DNA from 3 places in the Lelliottia nimipressuralis genome. Region 1 is predicted to be linked to each of the others. Evidence: riboswitches for the same ligand, from Rfam matches in the RefSeq annotation. Region 1 holds a riboswitch; each other region holds the start of a gene.

Region 1 (5,358 bases):
GTAGCCCAGCTCCTGTTCAGGGTCTGGAATCGGCAGTTTATCGACGTCAGCTTTACTCTTAATCGGTGAGGTAAAACGCGGGCCTTCGCCGGTTTCGAAATAGAGACCCAGCCCCATCGCGTCCGGAATGGTCAGGATATCTGAAAAAAGGATCGCCGCATCGAGCGGGAAACGGCGCAGCGGCTGCAGCGTGACTTCGCAGGCCAGCTCGGCGTTTTTGCACAGGGACATAAAATCGCCCGCCTCGGCGCGCGTGGCTTTGTACTCCGGCAAATAGCGGCCCGCCTGGCGCATCATCCATACCGGGGTGATATCAACGGGTTGGCGCAGCAGCGCACGCAGATAACGATCGTTCTTCAGTTCGGTCATTTTTGCAGTTCCTTAAGCGTCATGCCGCCAGTGTAACATGTGATTCATTCATAGTCGGCCCGACACATCGCGACGGTATCTTCTATCAGACGACGCGCCACGGTGCCCGATGGCGGGAGAAGGGGTAAGTCGTCGTAGCGATACCAGTTGGCTTCCAGCAGCTCTTTTTGGTCGATCACGATATCGCCGCTGTCATAATCCGCCATAAACGCTGTCATCAGCGACATGGGGAAGGGCCACGGCTGGGAGGTGACGTAACGCAGGTTTTTCACCTTGATGCTGCTCTCTTCCATCACTTCGCGAGCAACAGCCTGTTCGAGCGTCTCACCCACTTCGACAAAGCCAGCCAGCACCGTATGCACGCCATTGCGATGGCGAGTGTGTTGCGCCAGCAGAATAGTGTCATCCCGACGAATGGCGACGATGATGCACGGGGCGATTTGCGGGTAGTAGCGCTCCCGGCAGTGGCTGCACAGCATGGCCCACTCGGATTTACTCTGGTGCATGGTGTGCCCGCAGTAGCCGCAGAACTTATGGGATCGGAAAAATTCTGCCAGTTGCACGCCACGCCCGGCCAGCTGGAACAGACCGACGTCCAGATCGATCACCTGGCGAACCGATCCCATTTCGTGATGGCGATTTTGCTGGATCAACCACACGGGATCGCCCTGCCATTCGCCGAGCCAGAGTGCCCTCTGCCCCGCAAGATCGAAACGTCCTGCCTCGCCGTAAGGTAATTCTCCGCCGGGCAACCATAATTTTTGTTCGTGGCTGACGATCCACCAGCCGCGATCTAATTTTTCAATTATACGATCCATATCTATTGCACTACCTTTGCTTCACAGGCATGTTGATAACAATATTCTTACATTTCCGGGTGGCCAGCTTTTTCATCTTAACCTTGTGGAGTCAAACATGCTAAACCAGCTACAAAGCCTGACAGAGCGCGTCGGAGGAAGTCATGACCTGGTCGATCGCTGGCTGCACGTGCGTAAACATTTGCTTGTTGCTTACTACAATCTGGTTGGCATTAAGCCTGGCAAAGAATCGTATATGCGGTTGAATGAAAAAGCGCTGGATGATTTTTGTCAAAGCCTGGTCGACTACCTTTCCGACGGTCATTTTAATCTATATGAACGTATTATTCGCGAAATGGAAGGGACCAGCCCGTATTTAGCGGCCACGAAGCTCTACCCACTGCTGGAAGCCAATACTCAGCAGATCATGGACTATTACGACTCAACGCTCGAAAACGCCATCGATCAGGACAATTATCTGGATTTCCAGCAGGCCCTTTCCGATCTCGGCGAAGCGATGGAAGCGCGGTTCACACTGGAAGACAAGCTCATCGCCCTGGTGCTGGACAGCAATCCAAAAGCCAGCAACGAAGACAACATCGCGCGGCCAGCTTGAGTTCTTAAGCGTTAACGAGTAATTTACAAATACCGCACCTGCACTGCAGGCGCGTTTTCTTGTCGGAGTGCCCAGTGCGAAAGCCGGGCTGAGACCGTTAATTCGGGATCCGCGGAACCTGATCAGGCTAATACCTGCGAAGGGAACAAGAGTCAAAATGCTGTTGTATCACCCTCTCTGGGTGATCACACCTCTTGCTTCATCCGTCGTCTGACAAGCCACTCCTTACTTTTTTGGAATGAGCTATGTCTGCAACTAAACTGACCCGCCGCGAACAGCGCGCACAAGCACAACACTTCATCGATACCCTGGAAGGCACTGCTTTCCCGAACTCCAGACGTATTTACATCACCGGTTCGCAGGACGATATCCGCGTCCCGATGCGTGAAATCCAGCTCAGCCCGACACTCATCGGTGGCAGCAAAGAAAATCCCCAGTTTGAAGATAACGAAGCAGTGCCGGTCTACGACACCTCTGGCCCTTATGGCGATGCGGACGTGGCCATCAACGTCCAGCAGGGGCTGGCAAAACTGCGTCAGCCGTGGATTGAGGCGCGCCAGGACAGCGAATCACTGACCGACCGCAGCTCCGCGTACACCAAAGAGCGTCTGGCGGACGATGGTCTGGACGGGCTGCGTTTCTCCGGTCTGTTGACGCCGAAACGGGCGAAAGCGGGAAAATGCGTGACCCAGCTGCACTATGCACGCCAGGGGATCGTAACGCCGGAGATGGAATTCATCGCCATCCGCGAAAACATGGGGCGCGAGCGCATTCGCAGCGAAGTTCTGCGCCACCAGCATCCGGGCGAAGGTTTTGGCGCTCGCCTGCCGGAGAACATCACGCCGGAATTCGTGCGTGATGAAGTGGCCGCTGGCCGGGCGATTATCCCTGCCAACATAAACCACCCGGAATCGGAACCGATGATTATTGGCCGCAACTTCCTGGTGAAAGTGAACGCCAATATCGGCAACTCTGCGGTCACCTCCTCCATCGAAGAAGAGGTCGAAAAACTGGTGTGGTCCACCCGCTGGGGCGCGGACACGGTGATGGATCTCTCCACCGGGCGCTACATCCACGAAACCCGCGAGTGGATCCTGCGTAACAGCCCGGTACCGATCGGCACGGTCCCAATCTATCAGGCGCTGGAGAAGGTAAACGGGATCGCCGAAGATCTCACCTGGGAAGCGTTCCGCGATACGCTGCTGGAACAGGCCGAACAGGGGGTAGATTACTTCACCATCCACGCCGGTGTACTGCTGCGCTACGTGCCAATGACCGCCAAACGCCTGACCGGGATTGTGTCGCGCGGCGGCTCAATCATGGCGAAATGGTGCCTGTCGCATCATCAGGAAAACTTCCTCTACGAACACTTCCGCGAGATTTGTGAAATCTGCGCCGCTTACGACGTCTCCCTGTCGCTGGGCGACGGCCTGCGTCCTGGCTCTATTCGCGATGCCAACGACGAAGCACAGTTTGCTGAGCTGCACACCCTGGGCGAGCTGACCAAAATCGCCTGGGAATATGACGTGCAGGTGATGATTGAAGGCCCTGGCCACGTACCAATGCAGATGATTCGCCGCAATATGACTGAAGAGCTGGAGCACTGCCACGAAGCACCGTTCTACACCCTTGGGCCGCTGACCACCGATATTGCACCGGGCTACGACCACTTCACCTCTGGTATCGGCGCGGCGATGATCGGCTGGTTTGGCTGCGCCATGCTCTGCTATGTCACCCCGAAAGAGCATCTCGGCCTGCCGAACAAAGAGGACGTGAAGCAGGGGCTGATCACCTACAAAATCGCCGCCCACGCGGCAGATTTAGCCAAAGGCCACCCGGGCGCGCAGATCCGCGATAACGCCATGTCGAAAGCTCGATTTGAATTCCGCTGGGAAGACCAGTTCAATCTGGCTCTCGACCCGTTCACCGCACGCGCCTACCACGATGAAACCCTGCCGCAGGAGTCCGGCAAAGTGGCGCACTTCTGCTCCATGTGTGGGCCAAAATTCTGCTCAATGAAAATCAGCCAGGAAGTGCGCGACTACGCCGCCAAGCAGGTGATCGAAGTGGGCATGGCTGACATGTCAGAAAACTTCCGCGCTAAAGGCGGCGAAATCTACCTCAAAAAAGAGGAGGCGTAATGTACCAGCCCGATTTCCCCCCGGTGCCCCTGCGCTTAGGGCTTTACCCGGTCGTCGACAGCGTGGAATGGATTGAACGCCTGCTTGAGGCAGGCGTCAAAACGCTCCAGCTGCGCATCAAAGACAAGCGTGATGAAGAGGTGGAAAGCGATGTGATAGCTGCCATCGAACTGGGGCACCGCTTTGACGCCCGGTTATTTATCAACGATTACTGGCAGCTGGCGATTAAGCATCAGGCCTACGGTGTGCATCTGGGTCAGGAAGATCTCGAGACCACCGATCTGAGCGCTATTCGCGAGGCAGGCCTGCGCCTGGGCGTTTCGACTCATGATGATATGGAGATCGACGTGGCGCTCGCCGCTCGCCCCTCCTATATCGCGCTCGGCCACGTCTTCCCGACGCAAACTAAACAGATGCCGTCAGCCCCGCAAGGGCTGGCGCAGCTGGCGCGCCATATCGCTCGTCTGGGTGATTACCCGACCGTCGCTATCGGCGGTATCAGCCTGGCGCGTGCTCCGGCAGTGCTGGAAACCGGCGTCGGCAGTATCGCGGTGGTCAGCGCCATTACGCAGGCAGCAGACTGGCGGGCGGCCACTGAACAGCTGTTGCAGCTGGCGGGAGCGGGCGATGAATGACACTGATTTCATGCGCTACAGCCGCCAGATCCTGCTCGACGATATCGCCGTCGAGGGTCAGCAAACGCTGCTCGACAGCCGGGTGTTGATCATCGGCCTCGGAGGACTCGGCGCGCCTGCTGCGCTCTATCTGGCCGGCGCTGGCGTCGGCACGCTGGTGTTAGCCGACGACGACGATGTCCATCTGAGCAATTTGCAGCGGCAAATTCTGTTCACCACCGAGGACATTAACCAGCCAAAAGCGCAGATCACCACCCAGCGGCTGAATGCGCTCAACCCTGACATTACGCTCATTGCCGTGCAGAAGCGGCTGGAGGGAGACGCGCTCCATCAGGAGGTCGCCCGCGCCGATGTGGTGCTGGATTGCACCGACAATATGGCGACACGTCAGGCGATCAACGCCGCCTGCGTGGCCCTCGATACGCCGCTCATTACCGCCAGCGCCGTTGGGTTTGGCGGGCAGATGATGGTGCTAACGCCGCCGTGGGCGCAGGGCTGCTACCGCTGCCTGTGGCCGGACGATGAAGAGCCGCAGCGCAACTGCCGTACGGCGGGGATCCTCGGGCCGGTCGTCGGCGTGATGGGCACCTTGCAGGCGCTGGAGGCGATCAAGCTCATCAGCAAAATGGCGACCCCGCGCAATACGCTGCGGATGTTCGATGCCCGTTCAGGAAACTGGCGGCATCTGGCATTGCAGCGCGCCAGCGGGTGCCCGGTATGCGGAGGACAGCATGCGCATTCTGTTTAACGATGAGCCAATGCAGTGCGTTTCGGGGCTTAGCGTCGCAGCCCTTCTCGAC
Region 2 (5,358 bases), 2.0 Mb from region 1:
GAAAATAATGGCGTTACCAACGGCGCGGCGATGCGCGCCTCACCGCTCGGCTGCCTGCTCCCGGCCACCCGCCTTGAACATTTTGTTGAGCAGGTAGCGCTCGCCTCCAGTCCGACGCACAAATCGGATCTGGCGATTGCCGGTGCGGTGGTGATCGCCTGGGCAATCTCCCGCGCCATTGACGGGGAAAGCTGGCAGAACATCGTCGACGCCCTGCCCGGCATCGCGCGTTATGCCCAAGAGTCCAGATCCACCACGTTCAGCGCTTCTCTGGCTGCGCGTCTGGAACTGGCCCTTAAAACCGTGCGCGAGGCCAACGGCATCGACTCCGCCAGCGAGCAGATTTACCAGCTCGTCGGCGCAGGCACCAGCACCATTGAATCCGTTCCGGCGGCGATTGCGATGGTGGAACTGGCCGGGACAGACCCGAACCGCTGCGCAATTTTATGCGCAAATCTCGGCGGGGATACGGACACTATCGGTGCGATGGCGACCGCGATTTGCGGCGCGCTGCACGGCGTGCAGGCGATTGATCCAGCCCTGAAAGCCGAGCTGGATGCGGTGAATCAGCTGGACTTTGGCTACTACTGCGAGCATCTGCTGCACTATCGGGAAGAAAGAGAGGGCGCATGAGAACCGAACTTTCTCACCAGCTTGAAACCTTAACGGCCCAGCGTCCGGTGACGGTACTGGGTGCGGCGGTCATCGACGTGATCGCCGATGCCTACGCCCTGCCCTGGCGCGGGTGTGATATCGAATTAAAACAACAGGGCGTGAACATTGGCGGCTGTGCGCTGAACATCGCTATCGCCCTGAAACGCCTCGGGATCACGGCGCAAAACGCGCTGCCGGTCGGGCACGGCGTGTGGGCCGATATCATTCGTAACGCTATGACAAAACAGGATCTGCACAGCGCGGTGGAAGCCGAAAGCGGTGATAACGGCTGGTGCCTGGCGCTGGTGGAGCCGGACGGCGAGCGCACCTTTATGTCTTTCAGCGGCGTGGAAAACCAGTGGCAGCAGAGCTGGCTGGACGCGCTTGTGGTGCCGCCTCACAGCCTGGTATCTCTCTCGGGCTACCAGTTGGCCTCGCCGTGCGGGTACCTGCTGACGCACTGGCTGGAAGGGCTTAAAGACGTAACGGCGTTTATCGATTTTGGGCCACGCATCGCGGATATTCCTGATGCATTGATGGCACGTATCATGGCCTGCAAACCGATTGTGTCGCTGAATCGCCAGGAAGCCGTTATTGCGGCGGAGCGTCTAGGTGTGTCCGTGGAAGCCCTCGGCAAGGCGTGGCAGGCGCATTACAGCTGCCCGCTGATTGTGCGGCACGATAAAGACGGCGCAGAGTATTACGACGGTGAAAATGCCGGGCATGTTCCGGCATTTCCCGCCACGGTGGTGGATACCATTGGTGCGGGCGACAGCCACGCAGGTGGAACGCTGGCCGGGCTGGCGGCGGGTTGGACGCTCCCGGACGCCGTATTACTCGGTAATGCGGTGGCCGCGTGGGTAGTCAGTCATCGCGGCGGCGACTGTGCGCCGACGCGCGAGGAACTACTCCTCGCACACAAAGACGTATAAATCGCTGCGACAGTAGCTAATGCTGTACTCAATCGGCCGGTGTTGCTGGTCAAGCGCGACTTGCTTGATCACCAGCACCGGTATTTTTTCGTCCATTTTGATGTGCATCTGGAATTCGCTGTCCGGCATCCGGGCGCTGACGCGCGAGCGGGTACGCTGCGGGAAAATATTCTGGCTGCGGAAATAGTCGTACAGAGAAATACCGATGGCATCGGGGTCGTGGATCAGCCCAACCGGCACCCAGGACTCTTCAATCGACACGGCGTCATCATCGACGTAGCGAATGCGCTTGAGCATAAAGACATCGCTTTGCGGTGCGATTGAGAGCTCCGACGCCACCTCATCCGGGCATTTGACGATCCGCTTATTCACCCACAGGGTGTCAGGCTTTTTGCCGCGCAGGACAACCTGCTGAGAAAACCCGCGCGCCTCCTTGAGGGAATACTCAAAGATGTTATTAATCTGCGTGCCATAGCCCTGAGAACGCGTGACCACGCCCTCCTCTTCCAGCGCCTGCAACGCTTTGCGCACGGTAATGCGCGACACCCCGGTCAACTGGCTCAGATCGCGCTCGCCCGGCAAAATGTTGCCATGCTCCAGCATTCCGCTGCGCACGGCGTTTTTTACCGTCTCGGCAAATCTCAGATAAAGCGGGGTATTATCCACCGCCGCAAACCGTTCATTCAGTTGAGCAATTAACCGGGTATGCGCTTGTTCCATCTCTGTTTTCCTGGAAGAAAGTCCTTATTCAGTATACTCCTTCAGCGCTTTACCACCATGCATGAAAATGGTGAACCGGGCCAATACCGTGACCGACTTCCAGAGTATCGGCTTTGGCGAGCGCCAGTGAGAGCCAGGCTTTAGCGTCCTGCACCGTATCGGCCCAGTTTTCATGACGCGGACGCCGCGCCGCCAGTGCTGCCGACAGGGTGCAGCCGGTGCCGTGGGTGTTTTTGGTGATGACGCGCGGGGCGGTAAATCGCTGCGCACCGTCGCGGGTAAAGAGCCAGTCCGGGCTTTCGGCGTCGTCCAGATGACCGCCCTTCATCAGCACCGCTTCACAGCCCAGCGCCAGTAATGCACGGCCCTGCTCTTTCATCTCCTGTTCGCTGCGGGCGTGCGGCGCATCGAGCAGCGCCGCCGCTTCCGGCAGATTCGGCGTAATGAGCGAAACCTGCGGCAACAGCTTTTTACGCAGGGTTTCAACGGCAGACGTTGAAAGCAGCGGATCGCCACTTTTCGCCAGCATCACCGTATCGAGCACCACGTTTTGCACCTGATAACGCTTCAGCCGCTCGGCCACCGCTTCAACGATATCGGTTTCGGCCAGCATGCCGATTTTGGTGGTATCAATGCGTACGTCGCTGAACACGGAATCAAGCTGAGCCGCGACAAAATCTGGCTCAATGCGATAGACCGACTGCACGCCACGGGTATTTTGCGCCACCAGCGCGGTGATGACCGAGCAGCCATAAGCCCCGAGAGCGGAGAACGTTTTGAGATCAGCCTGAATACCCGCGCCGCCGCTCGGATCGGTCCCTGCGATAGTTAATGCGTTGATACGTTTCATGCCTGCGCCTCCAGATTCCAGAGGGCGTCGATAAAGGCGCTGGCAAAACTGCCCGGCCCGGCGCTGTGTGCGGCGGCTACGCTTCCCGCGCGCTTCATCCATCCACAGGCGGCAGCCACATTATCCAGCCGATCGCCCGGCAGCGAGCAACTTGCCGCAACCACCGCTGACAGGGCACAGCCGGTGCCGACCACGCGGGTCATCATCGGATCGCCGCCAGCGATGGTTTTCGTTCGCTGCCCGTCTGTGACGTAATCCACCTCCCCCGTGACCGCAACAATGGCGTTGCTCTGGCGTGCCAGCGCCTGGGCTGCGGGCAACGCGCTGGCAGCGGTATCGGTAGTGTCTACCCCGCGACCGCCCGCGCTCATGCCGGCAAGGGCAAGGATTTCTGAGGCATTCCCACGGATGGCGGCGGGTTTTAGAGTGAGAATTTGCTGGCAAAAGCGGGTGCGAAACGCCAGCGCACCGACCGCCACCGGATCGAGAGTCCAGGGCTTCCCTGCGGCAACCGCACGTTCAATTGCCCGGCGCATGGCCTGCGCGCGCGGCGAGGTGAGCGTACCGACATTGATTAACAGCGCATCGGCTATCCCGGCAAACTGCTCCGCCTCTTCGGCTTCGATAACCATCGCCGGAGAGGCCCCGAGGGCCAGCAAAACGTTCGCGGTAAAGGCCTGCACTACATCGTTAGTCATGCAGTGAGTAAGCGGAGAACGGGTACGGAAGTGGTGTAAAACGTGTAAATCGAGCAGGTCAGGCTGCATGGTTTCGCTCCTGCCTTGCGTCAAGAAGCGATAGCCGTGAGGGGCATCTGACTTCCCTACGCTGGCATTATCCAGATCAGGTGGTACGGGTATTTCTCAGCCTTCACAAAGAAGGGCACCCCGAGTCAATTTACTGAGCAGTTCAGTAATTTTAGCAGGGTAGAGCAAGCCATCGCCTCAGGCAAGCCTTCGCGAGCCAATTTCTGTCGCGCGTCAGGGCAAAAATATTAAAAAAATAGCCTCAACATTCATTTACTGTGTATACATTTAATCTCTTTGATTATTCAGATTTAATGTTTTTAACTCTCCGCTTCTCTTGGCACTACCACCTCGCAAACCAGGGTAACAATACAAATAAAAACAACGCTTTATGTAAAATTAATGTTTACTTTCAGCAACTTAGATATATGAACTACACGTGATCTGCGTCAAAGTTCACGCGCGTCAGTTAGACGATAGTTCAGCCCGGTTAATAAGATTGTGACCATCGAAGAAATACACCCTCTGGAGCAGACCTACTCGACTCGATTTTTCGCGTCGGTTTTTAGCTGCGTTATATCTAAGAATTTTTGCATTTATTGTTGAGATTGAGATCGTGAAATTAATGCTTACTCGTAAAACCCCTGTCGCTGTATTTGCGTTGACTCTCATCTGCGCCGGAAGCGTATTTGCTGCACCATTAGATTATTCTCAAGCGTGGGGAGATACCGTTGAGTCCGATCACCAGGCGGCTATCGGTCTTATCAACGATCATCAGAACCAGATCACCCAAAATAAAGTCGATAGCGAACAGGCTATTCAGGGACTGAATACGCGTATCAGTAGCGTAGATGACGATCTGAATAGCACTAAAGATGCGGTCCTGGTGGTCAACTATGATTTACAGCAGACGCGAACAGATTTAAACACGCAAATTGATAATACGAATAATGCGGTCACTCAGCAGAAAATCGACATCGATAATGCACTTCAGCAGACCAATACGAACATCACTAACCAGATTACGACGGTAACAAATACCACCACGCAGCAAACGACCAATATTGAAAAAGATCTTCAGCAGACTAAGCAGGATGTGAATCAGCAGATTTCGACGGTGAAGAACACCAGCACGCAGCAGTCGGCCAGCCTGAATAAAGATCTTCAGCAGACTAAACAGGATGTGAATCAGCAGATTAACCATCTGCAGAGTGCCGCTGCCCAGCAGTCGGCGAGCGTCGAGAAAGACCTGCAAGACGCGAAACAGTCGTTTGCTCAACAGCAGTCCGCCAGTAATAGTCAGTTCAAAAACCTGAAAGATGAAGTGGACGATAACAAGAAAGAATCCCGCAGCGGGGCGGCATCTGCCATCGCCATTGCGTCAATGCCTCAGGTACAGGTGGGCCAGCAGGTGATGTTTTCCGCAGGCGTCGGGACATTCAAAAATGAGCAGGCG
Region 3 (5,358 bases), 520 kb from region 1:
GGAGTTCCCCTTTTATGCCGTCTGGTCGTCTGCAACAACAATTCATCCGCCTCTGGCAGTGCTGCGAAGGCCAGTCAAAAGAGACCACGCTGAACGAACTGGCGGAACTGCTGAACTGCTCGCGCCGCCACATGCGCACGCTGCTGAACACCATGCAGCAGCAGGGCTGGCTGAACTGGGAGGCGGAAGCAGGGCGCGGAAAGCGTTCGCGCTTAACCTTCCTGTATACCGGTCTGGCCTTACAACAGCAGCGCGCTGAAGACCTGCTGGAGCAAGACCGCATCGATCAGCTGGTGCAGTTGGTGGGCGACAAAGCCGCCGTGCGCCAGATGCTGGTCTCCCATCTGGGTCGCAGTTTCCGCCAGGGAAAGCACATCCTGCGCGTGCTCTACTATCGTCCGATGAAAAACCTGCTGCCGGGCACGGCGCTACGCCGCTCCGAAACGCACATGGCGCGACAAATCTTTAGCGGCCTGACGCGCATAAATGAGGAAAACGGGGAACTGGAAGCCGACATCGCGCACCACTGGCAGCAACTTTCTCCGCTGCACTGGCGCTTTTTTTTGCGTCCCGGCATCCATTTTCATCATGGCCGCGAGCTGGAGATGAACGATGTGATCGCTTCTCTGCAGCGCGCTCGCGGGCTGCCGCTCTACTCCCACATCGCACACATTCACTCTCCTACCGCCTGGACGCTGGATATCGAGCTTTCCGAGCCTGATCAGTGGCTGCCGTGGCTGATGGGCTATGTCCCGTCGATGATTTTGCCTCATGAATGGGAGAGCATGCCCAGTTTCGCCAGTCAGCCCGTCGGCACCGGCCCTTACGCCGTGATGCGCAATAACAGTAACCAGTTGAAAATCCGCGCCTTCGATGACTACTTTGGCTACCGCGCGCTGATTGACGAGGTGAATGTCTGGGTGCTGCCGGACATCAGCGAAGAGTTCAGCCCCGGCCTGACGCTGGAAGGCCCGACCGAAGGCGAAAAAGCCGTCGAAAGCCGCCTCGAAGAGGGTTGCTACTATCTACTGTTTGACGCCCGCACCCACCGGGGTGCCAGCAGCGAGGTGCGCCAGTGGATAAGCCAGATCCTCGCCCCCGCCAATCTGATCTATCAGGCGGAAGACCAGCACCAGACCTACTGGTTCCCGGCCTACGGGCTGCTGCCTCGCTGGCACCACGCCCGTCCTGGGCGCGGCGAAAAGCCCGCCGGGCTGGAAACCATTACCCTCACCTATTATCGCGAACACGTTGAGCACCGCTTTATTGCGCGCATCATGAGCAAACTGCTGGCCGCGGAAGGCGTGACGCTGGAAATTCAGGAGGTGGATTACGATGAATGGCATCGCGGCGAAGCGGTGAGCGATATCTGGCTCAACAGCGCGAACTTCACTCTGCCGCTCGATTTCTCGCTCTTCTCGCACCTGTATGAGATCCCGCTGATCCAGCACTGCATTGCCCGCGACTGGCAGCAGGACGCCGCTCAGTGGCGCGCCGGAGAGATGAATCTGGCGGTCTGGTGCCAGCAGTTGCTGTCCCAGCAGGCGATGGTACCGCTGATCCACCACTGGCTGATGATTCAGGGACAGCGCAGTATGCGCGGCTTACGCATGAACACGCTCGGCTGGTTTGACTTTAAATCCGCCTGGTTTGCGCCGCCGGAACCATAACACTTTCGTAATATTCACCAAATCATTACAATACCGCCGTTCTCAACGGGGTGCTGCATCGATGATGTGCGCTGAGATAATACCCGTCGAACCTGATCCGGATAACGCCGGCGAAGGGATTTGAGGCTGTCGCTCAAAATCCTTTGCCACTCAACTTTGAGGTGCAAAGTGTTAAAAAAAGTTCTCCCCCTGCTGGCGCTCTTCGCGCTGCCTGCGTTTGCCAAGCCCGTTTTAACGGTCTACACCTACGACTCCTTTGCAGCCGACTGGGGCCCAGGCCCGGTGGTCAAAAAAGCTTTTGAAGCCGACTGTCACTGCGAACTGAAATTCGTGGCGCTGGAAGATGGCGTTTCGCTGCTCAACCGTCTGCGGATGGAGGGCAAAAACAGCAAGGCCGACGTGGTGCTGGGCCTGGATAACAACCTGCTGGAAGCGGCCTCGCAAACCAAACTCTTTGCCAAAAGCGGTATCGCCGCCGATGCGGTGAACGTTCCGGGCGGCTGGAAAAACGACACCTTTGTCCCCTTCGATTACGGTTACTTTGCCTTTGTCTACGATAAAAACAAGTTGAAGAATCCGCCGAAAAGCCTGAAAGAGCTGGTCGAGAGCAACCAGAAATGGCGCGTGATTTATCAGGACCCCCGCACCAGCACACCGGGCCTTGGCCTGCTGCTGTGGATGCAAAAAGTGTACGGCGACAAAGCGCCGGAAGCCTGGCAAAAACTGGCGGCGAAAACCGTCACCGTCACCAAAGGCTGGAGCGAAGCCTACGGCCTGTTCCTGAAAGGCGAAAGCGATCTGGTCCTGAGCTACACCACCTCGCCGGCCTACCACATTATCGAAGAGAAAAAAGACAACTACGCCGCCGCTAACTTTGCCGAAGGCCACTATCTGCAGGTGGAAGTCGCCGCCCGCACCGCGGCCAGCAAAGAGCCGGAACTGGCCGAGAAGTTCCTGAAATTTATGGTCTCGCCTGCGTTCCAGAACGCCGTCCCGACGGGCAACTGGATGTATCCGGTGACCGACGTGAAACTGCCTGCGGGCTTCGATCAGTTGAGCAAACCGCAAACCACGCTGGAGTTCACCCCGCAGCAGGTTTCCACTCAACGCGCCGCCTGGATCAGTGAATGGCAACGCGCCGTCAGCCGCTAATTCCCGGCTGGCTGCTCCCTGGGCTGACTGCCGCCACGCTGATGGTGGTGGTGAGCCTGGGGGCTTTTCTTGCCCTGTGGCTGAACGCACCGCAAAGCGATCTCGCCGCGCTGTGGCACGATAGCTATCTCTGGCACGTGGTGCGATTCTCCTTCTGGCAGGCATTTCTCTCAGCCCTGCTCTCGGTCGTCCCGGCGATCTTTTTGGCACGGGCGCTGTATCGCCGCCGTTTTCCCGGAAGACAAGCGCTGCTGCGCCTGTGCGCGATGACGCTGATCCTGCCCGTACTGGTCGCCGTCTTCGGTATTCTGAGCGTGTATGGGCGCCAGGGGTGGATCGCCACGCTGTTGAGTGTGTTTGGCATCGAATGGACATTTTCGCCTTACGGCCTGCAGGGCATCCTGCTGGCCCACGTTTTTTTCAATATGCCCATGGCGACGCGACTGTTCTTACAGGCGCTGGAAAATATCCCTGGCGAACAGCGACAGCTGGCCGCCCAGCTCGGAATGCGCGGATTTGCCTTCTTTCGCTTTGTTGAGTGGCCGTGGCTGCGGCGGCAGATCCCGCCCGTTGCAGCATTAATTTTTATGCTCTGCTTCGCCAGTTTCGCCACAGTGCTGTCGCTGGGCGGCGGCCCGCAGGCCACCACCATTGAGCTGGCGATCTATCAGGCCCTGAGTTACGACTACGATCCGGGTCGTGCGGCGCTGCTGGCGATGATCCAGATGTTCTGCTGCCTGGGGCTGGTCCTGCTCAGCCAGCGACTCAGTAAAGCCATTGCAGTGGGGAGCCATCAGGTAAACGGCTGGCGCGATCCGCAGGACAGCCTGCGCAGCCGCCTGAGCGATCTCCTGCTTATCGTACTTGCGCTGCTGTTACTCCTCCCGCCGCTGCTGGCCGTGATGGTGGATGGTCTCAATCTGAATCTGATCTCGGTGCTGCAACAGCCGGTTCTGTGGCAGGCGCTGTGGACGTCGCTGCGAATTGCCCTCGGCGCCGGGCTGCTGTGCGTCCTGCTGACCATGATGCTGCTCTGGAGCAGCCGCGAGCTTTACGCCCGCCACTCCCGAATCGCCGGGCAAGCGCTGGAGCTGAGCGGGATGTTGATTCTGGCGATGCCGGGCATCGTGCTGGCGACCGGGTTCTTTTTGCTGTTCAGCAGCACCATCGGATTACCCGAGCACGCCGACGGAATCGTCATTTTCACCAACGCGCTGATGGCGATTCCCTATGCCCTGAAAGTGCTGGAAAACCCGATGCGCGACCTGAGCGCCCGCTACACTCTGCTCTGTCAGTCGCTGGGGATGCGCGGCTGGCAGCGAGTGAGGGTCGTTGAACTCCGCGCCCTGAAACGCCCTCTGGCACAGGCGCTGGCCTTTGCCAGCGTGCTGTCGATTGGCGATTTCGGCGTAGTGGCGCTATTTGGTAATGACGATTTCCGCACGCTGCCGTTCTGGTTGTATCAGCAAATCGGCTCGTATCGCAGTCAGGATGGTGCCGTGACGGCCCTGCTCCTGCTGCTGCTGTGCTTTACCCTCTTCACCGTTATCGAAAAACTTCCGGGGCGCGATGCTAAAACTGACTGATGTAACCTGGCTTTATCAGCACCTGCCAATGCGCTTTACGCTCTCCGTCGAACGCGGAGAGATGATTGCCATTCTCGGCCCAAGCGGTGCCGGGAAAAGCACGCTGCTCAATCTGATTGCCGGTTTCCTGCCTCCGGCGCGTGGCGAAATGTTGATCGACGGGCAAACGCACACCCATACGCCGCCGTCCCAGCGCCCGGTGTCGATGCTGTTCCAGGAAAATAATCTGTTTACCCATCTGACGGTGCGACAGAATATCGGCCTTGGAATGGACCCCGGCCTCAAGCTGACGGCGCTTCAGCGTGAGAAACTCGAAGCGATTGCCCAGCAGATGGGGCTGAATGAATTTCTCGATCGCCTGCCTGGCGAGCTTTCTGGCGGGCAGCGTCAGCGCGTCGCGCTGGCTCGCTGTCTGGTGCGGGAACAGCCAATTTTGCTCCTCGACGAGCCGTTCTCGGCCCTCGACCCGGCTCTGCGTCAGGAGATGCTGTTGCTGGTAAAAGAGGTGTGTCAGCAAAAAAATCTCACCATGCTGATGGTCTCGCACAGCGTGGAAGACGCCGCCAGAATCGCGGCGCGCTCCGTCGTGATTGCCGACGGGCGCATCGCCTGGGATGGGGAAACGCAGGAGCTGATAAGCGGGAAGGCAAGTGCCTCAGCGTTGTTGGGAATAATGCAGCCGCAGTAAGCCCGGCAAACAATGCGCCACCGGGCAATCTCAGGCCTGGTGGCGGCTGAAAATCGCCTATCGGCTCACCACCTTCAACAAAATCTCGCCATACACCGGCATCAGCGGATGACGAATCAACGCCACCAGCGCCACCACGGCAACCCCGAGCGTCAAGGGCGCCAGCCACAACAGGCGGCCACGCGGCAGATACTGGGTGAGGCGATCCGTACCGGCTTTCGCACTGCGCCACAGGCGCCAGCACAGCCACACCGCGACCCAC

What was found. Region 1 has a riboswitch for thiamine pyrophosphate ahead of thiC (phosphomethylpyrimidine synthase ThiC). Riboswitches for the same ligand answer to the same signal wherever they lie in the genome.
Region 2: another riboswitch for thiamine pyrophosphate. It lies ahead of thiM (hydroxyethylthiazole kinase); the one in region 1 lies ahead of thiC (phosphomethylpyrimidine synthase ThiC).
Region 3: another riboswitch for thiamine pyrophosphate. It lies ahead of thiB (thiamine ABC transporter substrate binding subunit); the one in region 1 lies ahead of thiC (phosphomethylpyrimidine synthase ThiC).

What each region holds. Positions count from the first base shown of each region.
Region 1 covers NZ_CP167172.1:222,203-227,560, reverse strand. The annotation lists gene hemE (uroporphyrinogen decarboxylase) at 1-369, opposite strand, end outside; gene nudC (NAD(+) diphosphatase) at 414-1,187, opposite strand; gene rsd (sigma D regulator) at 1,285-1,782, shown strand; TPP riboswitch at 1,836-1,944, shown strand; gene thiC (phosphomethylpyrimidine synthase ThiC) at 2,028-3,923, shown strand; gene thiE (thiamine phosphate synthase) at 3,923-4,558, shown strand; gene ACB496_RS01050 (HesA/MoeB/ThiF family protein) at 4,551-5,306, shown strand; gene thiS (sulfur carrier protein ThiS) at 5,290-5,358, shown strand, end outside.
Region 2 covers NZ_CP167172.1:2,961,983-2,967,340, forward strand. The annotation lists gene ACB496_RS14200 (ADP-ribosylglycohydrolase family protein) at 1-633, shown strand, start outside; gene ACB496_RS14205 (PfkB family carbohydrate kinase) at 630-1,586, shown strand; gene ACB496_RS14210 (GntR family transcriptional regulator) at 1,560-2,306, opposite strand; gene thiD (bifunctional hydroxymethylpyrimidine kinase/phosphomethylpyrimidine kinase) at 2,356-3,156, opposite strand; gene thiM (hydroxyethylthiazole kinase) at 3,153-3,923, opposite strand; TPP riboswitch at 3,960-4,056, opposite strand; gene ACB496_RS14225 (YadA-like family protein) at 4,528-5,358, shown strand, end outside.
Region 3 covers NZ_CP167172.1:739,258-744,615, reverse strand. The annotation lists gene sgrR (HTH-type transcriptional regulator SgrR) at 15-1,670, shown strand; TPP riboswitch at 1,707-1,807, shown strand; gene thiB (thiamine ABC transporter substrate binding subunit) at 1,839-2,822, shown strand; gene thiP (thiamine/thiamine pyrophosphate ABC transporter permease ThiP) at 2,798-4,408, shown strand; gene thiQ (thiamine ABC transporter ATP-binding protein ThiQ) at 4,392-5,096, shown strand; gene ACB496_RS03470 (DedA family protein) at 5,154-5,358, opposite strand, start outside.